Regions from separate parts of the Serratia sp. Ae19-1 genome, predicted to be linked through region 2. Evidence: predicted binding sites of a transcription regulator. Region 2 holds the regulator's gene; each other region holds the start of a gene.
What was found. Region 2 encodes Fur, which represses iron uptake genes when iron is present. Its sites were predicted from a motif close to ATAATAATGAGAACNACTATCAA; they were not measured.
Positions count from the first base shown of each region.

Region 1: AAIE04_RS21110 (Nramp family divalent metal transporter) is a predicted target of Fur. The motif match lies at 1,892-1,914, and genes of this name have one in related genera.
Region 3: AAIE04_RS14000 (TonB-dependent siderophore receptor) is a predicted target of Fur. The motif match lies at 2,657-2,679, and genes of this name have one in related genera.

Region 1 covers NZ_JBCHWD010000008.1:169,434-173,613, reverse strand. The annotation lists tRNA gene AAIE04_RS21125 (tRNA-Ala) at 58-133, shown strand; tRNA gene AAIE04_RS21120 (tRNA-Ala) at 193-268, shown strand; gene AAIE04_RS21115 (NupC/NupG family nucleoside CNT transporter) at 389-1,576, opposite strand; gene AAIE04_RS21110 (Nramp family divalent metal transporter) at 1,954-3,105, shown strand; gene AAIE04_RS21105 (DUF2502 domain-containing protein) at 3,146-3,556, opposite strand; gene mgrA (L-glyceraldehyde 3-phosphate reductase) at 3,781-4,180, opposite strand, start outside.
Region 2 covers NZ_JBCHWD010000001.1:350,851-355,030, reverse strand. The annotation lists gene ybfF (esterase) at 1-150, shown strand, start outside; gene ybfE (LexA regulated protein) at 407-694, shown strand; gene fldA (flavodoxin FldA) at 958-1,497, shown strand; gene fur (ferric iron uptake transcriptional regulator) at 1,827-2,273, shown strand; gene AAIE04_RS01720 (beta-N-acetylhexosaminidase) at 2,522-4,180, opposite strand, start outside.
Region 3 covers NZ_JBCHWD010000004.1:271,498-275,677, reverse strand. The annotation lists gene AAIE04_RS14015 (VOC family protein) at 1-414, opposite strand, end outside; gene AAIE04_RS14010 (DUF1428 domain-containing protein) at 426-776, opposite strand; gene AAIE04_RS14005 (GGDEF domain-containing protein) at 880-2,322, opposite strand; gene AAIE04_RS14000 (TonB-dependent siderophore receptor) at 2,709-4,180, shown strand, end outside.

The sequences.
Region 1 (4,180 bases), on a different contig from region 2:
GCTTTGAGCGGGTTTCATATTATGCGCCCCGTTCACAGCACAAAGTGATTGTGGAACGGGGCTATAGCTCAGCTGGGAGAGCGCTTGCATGGCATGCAAGAGGTCGACGGTTCGATCCCGTCTAGCTCCACCAACCTTCTTCTCAGCAAGGTTGGGGATACCGTAACGCCGGTCAATGCGTACCACTTTTGTGGGGCTATAGCTCAGCTGGGAGAGCGCTTGCATGGCATGCAAGAGGTCGACGGTTCGATCCCGTCTAGCTCCACCACCATTTAAAAAGCCGACCTCAGGGTCGGCTTTTTGCTTTGCGTCATTTCACCTTCGCCGAATGCAGGTCAACAAAAAAGGCGCCCGCAGGCGCCTTGTTATCGCAGTAGGTTCGAAAGGCTTAGCCCAGCACCAGGCCCGCGATGGAAGCGGACAGGATGCTGACCAGCGTAGAGCCGTACACCAGCTTCAGGCCAAAGCGCGACACCACGTTGCCCTGGTGTTCGTTCAGGCCCTTGATCGCACCGGCCACGATACCGATGGAAGAGAAGTTGGCGAAGGACACCAGGAACACCGACAGGATCCCCAGGCTGCGCGGCGACAGTTCGGCAGACACTTTCTGCAGCTCCATCATGGCCACGAACTCGTTGGAAACCAGCTTGGTGGCCATGATGCTGCCAACCTGCAGGGCTTCGTGCTTAGGAATGCCCATGATCCAGGCGAACGGGTAGAAGAAGTAGCCGAGGATCTCCTGGAAGCTCAGGCCGAAAATGGCGCTGAACACACCGTTAAGCGCGGCGATCAGGGCGATGAAGCCGATCAGCATCGCGGCAACGATAATCGCTACTTTAAAGCCGGCCAGGATGTACTCGCCCAACATTTCGAAGAAGCTCTGGCCTTCGTGCAGGTTGCCGAGGTGCAGCTCTTCTTCTTTATTGGTGTCATACGGGTTGACCAGCGACAGTACGATAAAGGTGCTGAACATGTTCAATACCAGCGCCGCCACCACGAACTTGGCGTCCAGCATGGTCATGTAGGCGCCGACGATGGACATGGATACCGTAGACATCGCGGTCGCCGCCATGGTGTACATGCGCTTTTCCGACATCTTGCCCAGGATATCCTTGTAGGCGATGAAGTTTTCGGACTGGCCCAGGATCAGCGAGCTGACGGCGTTGAACGACTCCAGCTTGCCCATGCCGTTCACTTTCGACAGCACGGTGCCGATAATGCGGATGATGAACGGCAGCACTTTGATGTACTGCAGAATACCGATCAGCGCAGAAATGAACACGATCGGGCACAGCACCTTCAGGAAGAAGAACGCCAGGCCTTTGTCGCCCATGCCGCCGAATACGAAATCAGTCCCTTGTCCCGCAAACCCGAGCAGTTTGTCAAACAGCGCGGCGAATCCTTTTACGAAGCCCAAACCCGCTTCCGAATGCAGGAAAAAGTAGGCCAGCAGTACTTCGATAACCAGTAATTGAATAACATAACGAATGCGGATGCTCTTGCGATCGCGGCACACCAACAGGGCCAGGATCGCCACCACCACTATCGCCAACGCAAAGTGCGCAATATGGGACATGTTTGCTCCAAATTTGAGGCAGGCTGAATTTCGGCTGTCATTTTATGTAACGCTACGTTTAAAAACGAGACTTCTATTGCAAATATGGAAAATCATAGTGGGAGTTCTCCTAAAGTGTTGCGTAAAAGCATAAAAAATCAATATGTTAAAGCAGGAATAGGAAATTCGTATTCTTGTGCTAACCTGTCTTTCAGGGGTATTGCAGCCAAAATCCCATCAGAAAAGCACGGAAATCGGCCAGCTCCGCGCTGAACCCTACGATAAAACCGTTAATGTTGGCTATTACAGAGATAAGTTTTACCGCTCTAAATGCGCTTGATAATTATTATCATTTATATAGAGTGGAGATAAACGTAATTTCAGTAAGGGTTCAACATATGCTGAACAGTCGCGTGGTTGAAACCACCTCCGGTCGCTCCGCCAGAAAAATCAAACTCTCGCTGATGGGGCCCGCCTTTATCGCCGCTATCGGCTATATCGATCCCGGCAACTTCGCCACCAACATTCAGGCCGGCGCTTCGTTCGGCTACAGCCTGCTGTGGGTAGTGGTCTGGGCCAACGTGATGGCGATGCTGATCCAGCTGTTGTCCGCCAAGCTGGGGATCGCCACCGGAAAAAACCTGGCCGAGCATATTCGCGATCGCTTTCCGCGGCCGGCGGTATGGGCTTATTGGGTACAGGCGGAGATCATCGCCATGGCGACCGATCTGGCTGAGTTTATCGGCGCGGCGATCGGCTTTAAGCTGCTGCTTGGCGTCTCCCTGCTGCAGGGGGCGGTGCTGACCGGCATCGCCACTTTTTTAATTCTGATGCTGCAAAAGCGTGGGCAAAAGCCGCTGGAACTGGTGATTGGTGGCCTGTTGCTGTTCGTCGCTGCCGCCTACATCGTCGAACTGGCGTTCTCACAACCGCAGCTGGCGCCGCTGTTGCAGGGCATGGCGCTGCCCGATTTGCCTAACGGCGATGCGGTATTCCTGGCCGCCGGGGTATTGGGCGCCACGATTATGCCGCACGTGATCTATCTGCATTCATCGCTCACCCAAATCGGCGGCGAGCACGACAAGGCGGAGCGCTATGCCGCCACCAAAGTCGACGTCGCCGTGGCCATGACCATCGCCGGTTTCGTTAATCTGGCGATGATGGCCACCGCCGCCGCCGCGTTTCATTTCAGCGGCCACAGCGGCATTGCCGGCCTCTCTTCTACCGTGGTGGGCACGTTGGCGGGGCAGGTGGTGATGCAGGGGTTCGTGCATTTTCATATCCCGCTGTGGCTGCGCCGTGCGGTGACCATGCTGCCGTCGTTTATCGTCATCATGCTGGGGATGGACGCGACGCGCATTCTGGTGCTGAGCCAGGTGTTGCTGAGCTTCGGCATTGCGCTGGCGTTGGTGCCGCTGCTGGCTTTCACCGGCAATCGGGCGCTGATGGGCGAGATGGTCAACGGTCCGGTGGTGCAAAACCTGGGCAAACTGATCGTAGTGGTGGTGGTTGGGTTGAACGGCTATCTGCTGATCGGCAGTGTGCTGTAAGCGAAACAGCGCGGGCCGGCGTTGCGCCGGCCCGTCGTGGTTAATCGCGGTCGTCGTCGCCGTGGCGGCGCCAGCGATCGCGGTCATGATCGTGGTGGTGTTTTTTCTCTTTCTTCCAGTGGTGTTTATCGTAGTGCTTGTCGTACTTACGGTAATGCCCCTCGTGATAGTAATAATGCTTGCGCCAATAGCCGCCGTCGCGCCAGCGATAGCCATCCCAGTAATAGCCGCGCGGGCTGCGGTCACCGAGATAACGCCCCTGATGTGAGCGCCACCAATCGCGATCGCGCCAGTCGTAACCGTCCCAGTAACGGCCGCGATTGTCCTGATCGCCGATGCGTAATGAAACGCCCGGCATCAGATCGATGCTGAGGCCTTCGGCATGCGCCTGCTGTGCGGCGGGCAGCACCGTCGCCGCCAGGATGGCGGCCAAGAGCAGAGGTTTAAACATGACTTCTCCTTCCCGCTTGCGCGGCTTGGCCGTTGATCACTTTATGAAGCGCGTTCATCAGTTTAAAAAGCGGCCTTATCGTTATTTTTACTGCAATATCGGCATCATAGCGCCGGCAATATAGGGTTGAATCTGAGAACAACTCTGAAAAGGACGCCGCAGGCCGAGATTTGAGATTTTTCTGGAGTATGGCCGCTCGATTGAGCGGCGTTATTTGTAAGCGATTACAATAAGATTTGCTCGATCTGCGCGAGCTCTTCTTCACTGAAGCGACGGTTGGCCAGCATGCCCACCGCGTCTTCTATCTGCGCATTCTTGCTGGCGCCGATCAGCACCGAGGTGACGCGATCGCCGCGCAGCACCCAGGCCAGGGCCATCTGCGACAGCTTCTGCCCGCGTTGCCGCGCCAGCGCATCGAGGCGGCGCACCTTGTCCAACCGTTCGGCGGTCAGCTGTTCCGGCTGCAGGAAGCGGCTGCTGCTGGCAGCGCGGGAATCTTGCGGAACGCCGTGCAGGTAGCGGTCGGTCAGCAGGCCGCCCGCCAGCGGCGAGAAGGCGATGGCACCGACGCCATGTTCCGCCAATGTATCCAGCAATCCCGCCTCCGGTCCGCGTTCCAACATC
Region 2 (4,180 bases):
CCGTACGTGCAGGACAGCTATCGTGCGGACATCGCCCGCCAGTTCCCGCAGGCCCGCGCCCATGTCGTCGCCGGCACCGGCCATTGGGTGCACGCCGAAAAACCGGACGCGGTGCTGCGCGCCATCCACCGTTTCCTCGACGAAGCCTGAAAAATACGCTCATCTGGCGAAAAAACGCGCTAAAGATAACGGCTTAGCGCGTTTAGCCCGCAGTTAGGCATTGTCGCCGCTCCATCTGCTGGGGTAATATGGCGCGCTATAATTTTGCCGCCGCGCCAGCGCGTTCGCGAACGCCGGTTCGGGGGTGAATTTGGGTTAGGGTTTATTGGCCCGAAGTGTGTTAACCGATGCCTCCGGAAGCGTGCGAGCGCTTTTTGATGCAAACTCCCTTGCAGTACCGCTACCTATGGCAAAAGAACAAACGGATCGCACGACGCTGGATCTGTTCGCAGATGAACGCCGTCCGGGGCGCCCGAAAACCAACCCGCTTTCCCGCGATGAACAGCTTAGAATCAATAAGCGCAATCAGTTACGGCGCGATAAAGTGCGTGGATTGCGGCGCGTAGAGCTGAAAATCAACGCGGATGCGGTGGACGCCCTGAACAAACTGGCGGAACAGCGCAACATTAGCCGCAGCGAACTCATCGAGCAGATGCTGTTGGCGCAACTGGCGGAAGAACAGCCGGAACATTGATCTCTTCGGCCGCACGCGCGGCGCGGCGTTAAGGACAACGCCGGATCGACCACGCTTTTCTTCATTCTCCGGCATCGCATAAATGCGATAAAACCCCGGCGCCACTTTCTGGCATGATACGCATTTACCGGCAAGAGACTGCGCCTGTCGGCGCTCGCCCCGTTGCGAAAGGCTCTTGTCATGGCATCATTTTAATCGGCGTCAGCGGCGGCAGTGCTGGCATCGAGTAATGCAATTACTTGAATTTAAAGGTTATACGCGATATGGCTACTGTAGGCATTTTCTTTGGCAGCGACACTGGCAATACCGAAAACATTGCCAAAATGATCCAGAAAATTCTCCAGAAACAGTTTGGCGACGACGTCTCTGAAGTACACGACATCGCTAAAAGCAGCAAAGAAGACCTGGAAGGGTTCGATATCCTGCTGCTGGGTATCCCGACCTGGTACTACGGTGAAGCGCAGTGTGACTGGGATGATTTCTTCCCGACGCTGGAAGAAGTCGATTTCAACGGCAAACTGGTGGCGCTGTTCGGCTGCGGCGACCAGGAAGACTACGCGGAATACTTCTGTGACGCGATGGGCACCATCCGCGACATCATTGAACCGCGCGGCGCGGCCATCGTGGGCCACTGGCCGACCAAAGGCTACCACTTCGAGGCCTCCAAAGGCCTGGCGGACGACAACCACTTCATTGGTCTCGCGATCGACGAAGACCGCCAGCCGGAGCTGACCAACGAGCGCGTCGACGCCTGGGTCAAACAGATCGTCGAAGAGCTGAGCCTGGCCGATATCGTCGGCTAAACGCCGCAACTGGCGAAAGGTTGAACAAAGGCCCTGTAAAGTGCATAGTGTGCGCACAGGGCCATCATCGGCAGCAGGGATTGCTGCGATAGAAGCTACAGATTTGTAACTTCCCACCCCGTCAAGGTAGACTGAGTTATCGGTTTATCCCACCCATCAAGGCGTTGCATGCAAAACATGCAATAGTGCAATTATATCTTTGTTAACAACCGGCGGTTTCCATTTAGTACAACCGGTTCTATAATGAGACGCATTAACTCTTTGTGCCGACCGATGCCACAGGCGAGTACGCCTCAACTTGATTAGCATAGTAACAGGACTGAATTCGCATGACCGACAACAACATCGCATTGAAGAAGGCCGGCTTAAAAGTCACGCTTCCGCGACTCAAAATCCTGGAAGTACTGCAAAATCCGGAATGCCATCACGTCAGTGCGGAAGATTTGTACAAAAAACTGATTGATATGGGCGAAGAGATCGGCCTGGCAACGGTTTATCGCGTACTGAACCAGTTTGACGATGCGGGCATTGTGACACGTCACAATTTCGAAGGCGGCAAGTCCGTGTTCGAACTGACCCAACAGCATCACCACGATCACCTGATTTGCCTGGACTGCGGCAAAGTGATCGAATTCAGTGACGAATCCATCGAAGTGCGCCAGCGTGATATCGCCAAGCAGCACGGCATTAAGCTCACCAACCACAGCCTGTACCTGTACGGCCACTGTGAAACCGGTGACTGCCGCGAAGACGAAACGCTGCACGACAAGAAGTAAGCCTGACCGGTTATGAAAAACCGCCTCACCCTGAGGCGGTTTTTTTATGCTTGCTGAACGGTGAGCAAAAAAATCCCCGGACCAGCCGGGGAAAGATCATGTCATGAAATACTACAATTGCAGCGGCACTGCGACTCCACGTACTGCTCTCACTTTCACGTCCGCTTCACGCCGACACGCGCAGAGGCGGACGCATTCCCCCTTCGTTAAGCGGCCCGCCGCCATGACGACAGGCCGATGCGCCGGGCTTAGACCTTCTCGGCGCGGCTGTAACGTTTACCGTCCGGACTGACCGAACGCACCTGCACCTCACCCGATACCGCCGGCTTGGCCTTGGCGTCATAACGCTGCCACTGCTTGCCGCCGTCGGTGGAATACTCGATGCCCAATCCCGGCAGCGCGATATTCGCCTCCAGCTTGCCGCCCGCTACGCGTGCGCCGGGCACCGGCAGACGATAAGCGACGCCGCCTTTGTCCAGCTTGGCCAGTTCACGCTGGCCCAGGATATTGGCGAAGCGCAGCCAGTCTTTCTCCAGCGCCTTGGTGTCGACAAAGTGGGTCTCCCCGCCTTTGTATTCGCGGCCGGCGCGATAGTCCTGCTCCCAACCGGCGCGGTGCCAGGCGCGTTCGGCCACCGACAGCGCGCGCGGGAAGATCATGTATTCCATCTGCGGATCGGTGCGCTGGGTTTCGCTCCACAGCTGAGCGGACAACCCGTAGGCTCCCGGCCACGGCTTGTCGCTCTTGGCGTTGAAGTGGTTGCCGTCGCGATCGACCGAGGTTTCCGCGTTCTGCGGCATGTTGTCCGGCGCGAAGCTGAACACCTTGCGCTCGTCGCTGAAGCGGGTACCCCAGTAGTAACCGCGCTCGTCCGGGTTCACCTCGTAAGGGAAGTCCATGTAGACGTAGTCCGGGTTGGAGACCACCACTTCATACCCTTTATTGGCCCAATCGTTGACGCTGTCGAAACCGCCCCAGTACAAGGTATCCCAGAAGTTGACGCCCACGCGCGAGGTGGCGAACGACTTCGCGCTCTCGGCGTCTTTCAGGCCGTCCTGCCAGGCCTGCATTCTGTCGATGCCGTGCGCCTTCACCAGCTTGCTGACCTCCTGGCCGAAGTAGCTCGGCAAGTGCTCCATGTCGGCCACCTTGCCTTCTTTGATCATCGTCTGGCAAACCTGCGACTTGGCCCACGGCTTGTCTTCGTTGCTCTGGTCGATGACGCCTTTACCCGGCTCCGGTTTCGCCTTGTCGGTATAGCCGGCGCCCAGGCGGATGTTTTTCGCCTCGTCGCCGCCGAAGTGCCAGGTTTTGATCGGCTGCCCGGCTTCTTTATGCATCTGGGCGATCTCGCCGATCACCTTGTCGACAAAGCGCTGGGAAGAATCCAGGCACGGGTTCAGGTAGCTCTGGCGGTTAAAGAACTGCACGGAGGTGGTATTGGAGGTATCGGTCGGATCCACCAGGCGGAATTCGTTAGCCTCCTGCTCTTTTCCGGCGGCATGCAGCTTTTTATAGCGCGCCTCCATCGACACCACCGCGGCGCGGGCGTGCGCCGGCATGTCGATCTCAGGGATCACTTCAATCTGGCGCGCCTGGGCGTATTTGATGATGTCGATATAGTCCTGACGGCTGAAGAAACCGCCGTAGACGTCCGGCCCCTGGCCGTACTGCGGCAGCAGGCAGGTGGTTTCGGTCAGATCGTGGCAGCGCTGGCCGCCGACTTCCGTCAACTCTGGCAAACCGGGGATCTCGATACGCCAACCTTCATCATCGCTCAGGTGGAAGTGGAATTTGTTGAGCTTGTAGGCCGCCATCTGATCCAGCAGACGCAACACAGCATCCTTCTTATGGAAGTTGCGCGCCACGTCGAGGAAAATGCCGCGATACTGGAAGCGCGGCGCGTC
Region 3 (4,180 bases), on a different contig from region 2:
TTCCGTCACCCGCCGCACGCGGGCGGCGTCAGGGTCGTTCATCAACTCCGTCAGACGCCGCGGCACAATCTGCCAGCACAGCCCCCAACGATCGCGCAGCCAACCGCACTGCTCCGCCTCGCCGCCTTCGCTCAGCGCATCCCACAGCCGGTCGACCTCCGCCTGATCGTCGCACTCCACCATCACGGAGAAACTGTGGTTGAACGGATCCAGCGGCCCGGCTTCGATCGCCGCGTAGCGCTGGTCGCCCAGGGTGAAGGAGGCCAGCTTCACGCTGCCGGCCGGGCCGCTCGGCGTATCCGCCGGCAGATCGGAAAACCAGTTCACGGACGAACCGGGAATCAGCGCGACATAGCAGTTCAGCGCCGCCTCCATGTCTTTTTCAAACCACAGATGTTGCGTAATTCTGGCCATCTGCGCCTCCTTCACTCATCAAGGATTGGCGCGAACCCGCCAAAGATCATGCGCTTGCCGTCAAACGGCATCTCGCCCAGCGCCTTCATGCGCGGATCGCTCATCATTTTCTCGTTGGCGGCGTCGCGCACCGCCTTGGAGGGATACTCGATCCAGCTGAACACCACCACTTCGCCTTCCTGCGCCTTCACCGCGCCGCGAAAGTCGGTCAGTTTGCCGTCGGGCACATCATCACCCCAACACTCCACGATGCGCGTGGCGCCAAACTCTTTGAACAATGGCACCGTTGCAGCCGCCAACCGGTGATACGCCTCCTTGTTGGCGGCCGGCACCGCCACCACAAACCCGTCGATGTATTTCATCCTGGCATCCTCTTGTCTGTTTAAGGACAGTCGGTTTAACGCAGGCGGAGTTGCCTGCACCCCCTACCAGTTTAGACGGCGGGGGCGCTGCGCGGATCGCAAGTTAGCGGCCGGGGGCCGGCGGCGGGTAAGACTCAGGCGTGGCGACCCGGTTGCGGCCGGCATTTTTTGCTTTGTATACCGCCAGATCCGCCAGTTTCAGCAGATCCGCCAGGCTATGGCCGGAACCGCCCGTACAGGTCACCATGCCGATGCTGACGGTGATCTGCAGCGGATGGCCGGCCGGCATGGTGATCGACTCCGCTTCGATGCGTTGCCGCAGCCGTTCGGCCAGCTGCAATCCCTGCTGCGGCTGGCCGAGCGTCGAGACAATGGCAAACTCTTCGCCACCCATGCGGCCAAACAGATCATTGACGCTCAGATCGGCGGCGATCGCGCGGGTAAAGGCCATCAGCGCCTGATCGCCGCCGGCGTGGCCGAAACGGTCATTAATCGATTTGAAATAGTCGATATCGAGCATCATGACGCAAACCAGCTCGCCTTTTTGGTCAATCACCCGTTCGCCGCGCTGCATAAACGCATTGCGCGTCAACACATGCGTCAAGGCGTCGTGATTCGCCACATGCTCCAGGGTGCGCAACAGCGCATTGCGCGCATAGTTCATGCTGGCGACGGCGATCGGCCCCAGCGCCAACAGCGCAATGCCCAAACGCATCGACACCGCGTTCTGCAACACCTTCATATCGAGCGTCGTGCTCAACAGCCCGAAATCGATCGCCAGATGGCACCACAGCACGTAAACCAGCACCGCGATCATGGTGCTGAACAGTGAAAAGGACATCGCCAGCCACAGCAGCACCGGCATTGGAAAGATCACCGCGCCGGGCCCGCCGATCAGCACGCTGCAAACCGCCGCTAGCGCCAGCAGCGCCAACACCGCAAGTTTTTGCCCCGCCTGCGGCCATTGGCTGCGCTGCATCAGCATGGCGCAAGCCGCGCGCAGGCGATGTCGCCAATCGATGGGAAACACCAGAATGAACGGCATCAGCGTGACGTAATTGGTGAATTCGGACGAGAACCACAGCGCCAGCGAGGTCAAATAGGGTCTGCCGAACAGCCACTGAGAGGCGACGGCGCCCGCCACGCCGGTGACGGCAGCGGCGGCCAGGCAGATGCCGAACAGATACATGCTTGAAGCGCCGCGCTGCAACATGCGCGCCGGTGGCGACAGCCGCATGAACAGCCAATACCCTGCCACCACGCCGGAAAGATTGGCGGCATTCAATAGCAGCGCCTTTTCCAGCGAACTGCCGGTCAACAGGTCCGCCGCCAGATAGCCCAGCACCGCCATGCCCCAGCCGGCGCAGGTGGCCCACTGCGGGCGGCGCACCAAAACGGCCAGCAGCACGGCGTTTACCGGCCAGAATATCGCCAGAAAGCTGCCGGGACGGCTCACGATACCCAGCAGGCACAGCGCAAACACCAGCAAAAAGATGAGGGTCGCGGGCCAGATTTTACGGGTATCGGACAACGGGATGGTTTGCATCTTGGATCCAGAGACTTTCGCTAGCGTAAAGTGACAGTCTTTTCGCGTCACAACCGTCGAACAAGGAGAACACACACGGCCGACCCGGCTATTATTGCCAGTTTTGCCAGCGCGGGCATCTGTTTATTCATCAAGGGAAAATATATTTGTGTATCAATATATTGACGGCAACCAGCTACCAGACGCAGAAACTGCCGAAACGCTGCCGTCACCTTGATCTTTGTGGCCAATCCGGCGAATTTATACCGGCAAAACCGCCATGCTTTTCACTGATGGCAAAATAAAATCTTGCAATGCGCGAAGGGCGCCAACTTCCTCTATCTAATTTCATCAAATGATAATTATAATGATAATCGTTACTATTTATTATTTTACCATGGAATGATATGCGCCAGTCAGTTCTTCGCCACCCCTACAAAAGCAAAAAAAATCCCATTCTGCGTACGCTGCCCCTGTTTGCCGGCCTGTTTCCCGCCCTGACGATCGCCGCCGTGACCGACGCTAAATCGGAGGAGTCCATCACAGTAACCGCCGCCCCGCTGCCTGCCGGCAGCTATAGCGCCGATACCGCTTCGACCGGCAGCAAAACCGCAGCGCCGATCGCCGAGGTGCCGCAATCGATCAGCGTTGTCACCTCTCAGGTGATTGACGACTTCCAGGTCAAAAGCGTCAATGACGCGATGAAGTTCGTCAGCGGCGTCACCCAGGGCAACACACTCGGCGGCACCGAGGACGGCTTTGTCAAACGCGGTTTTGGGGTCAACTCCGACGGTTCGGTGTTCATCGACGGCGTACGCAGCAACCAGGGGTTGAGCATGGACGCCACCACCGAACGCGTCGAGGTGCTGAAAGGCTCCGCTTCACTGCTTTACGGTATCCTCAGCCCTGGCGGCATCATCAATCTGATCGGTAAAAAACCGCAGTATGACTGGAACACCCGCATCAGCGGCGCCACCAACAGCTTTGGCGGCGGCAGCGGCAGTGTCGATGTCACCGGCCCGCTGGGCGGCGGCTTCGCCTTTCGCCTGATCGCCGAACGTCAGCACGCGGATTACTGGCGCAACTTCGGCAGCGACGAACACACGCTGCTCGCCCCCTCGCTCAGTTGGTTCGGCGACAAAGCCTCCTTTAACATCGCCTACAGCGAATATAAGTACGACATTCCTTACGATCGCGGCACCGCATTTATCGACGGTAAACCGGTCGATGTGCCCTACAACCGCCGGCTTGATGATTACGCCAACCGCGCCTGGGGCAAAAACAAACGCCTGAGCGCCCATTATGAATACGCGCTGGATCCGATCTGGACCACCCGCGTCAACTACGCGTGGCTGCAGCGCCGTTACGACAGTAACGAAGTGCGCGCCACCGCCGTCGATACCACGACCGGCATCGTTTCGCGCCGCGCCGACGCCAACCGAGGCTTTAATCACCAGACCCACTACTACTCGTGGGATCTGACCGGCTCGCCGGAGGTATTCGGCATGCAGCATGACCTGCTGCTGGGCGTGGACTACGAGAAAAACCAGACCTATAAGGCGTATTCCTATCGCGGCAAGGTGTCGAAGACCTTCAACATGTACGATCCGACCTATGGCGAAACGCCTGTCACTGACAGTACGACCTACAGCGACGCGGCGAGCAATCTGCGCGCCACGCTGTTCAGCCGCTCTCTGTACGCCAAGGACAGCATTCATCTCACCGAGCGATGGATCGCGGTGCTGGGCGCGCGCTATCAGTCGTATTATCAGAACAACAGCAACGGTTTCCGGCAGCCGAAAAATACGCTCAATGACAAAGATAACCAGTTTTTGCCGCAGGCGGGACTGGTGTATAAGTTGACGCCGAGCCTGTCGCT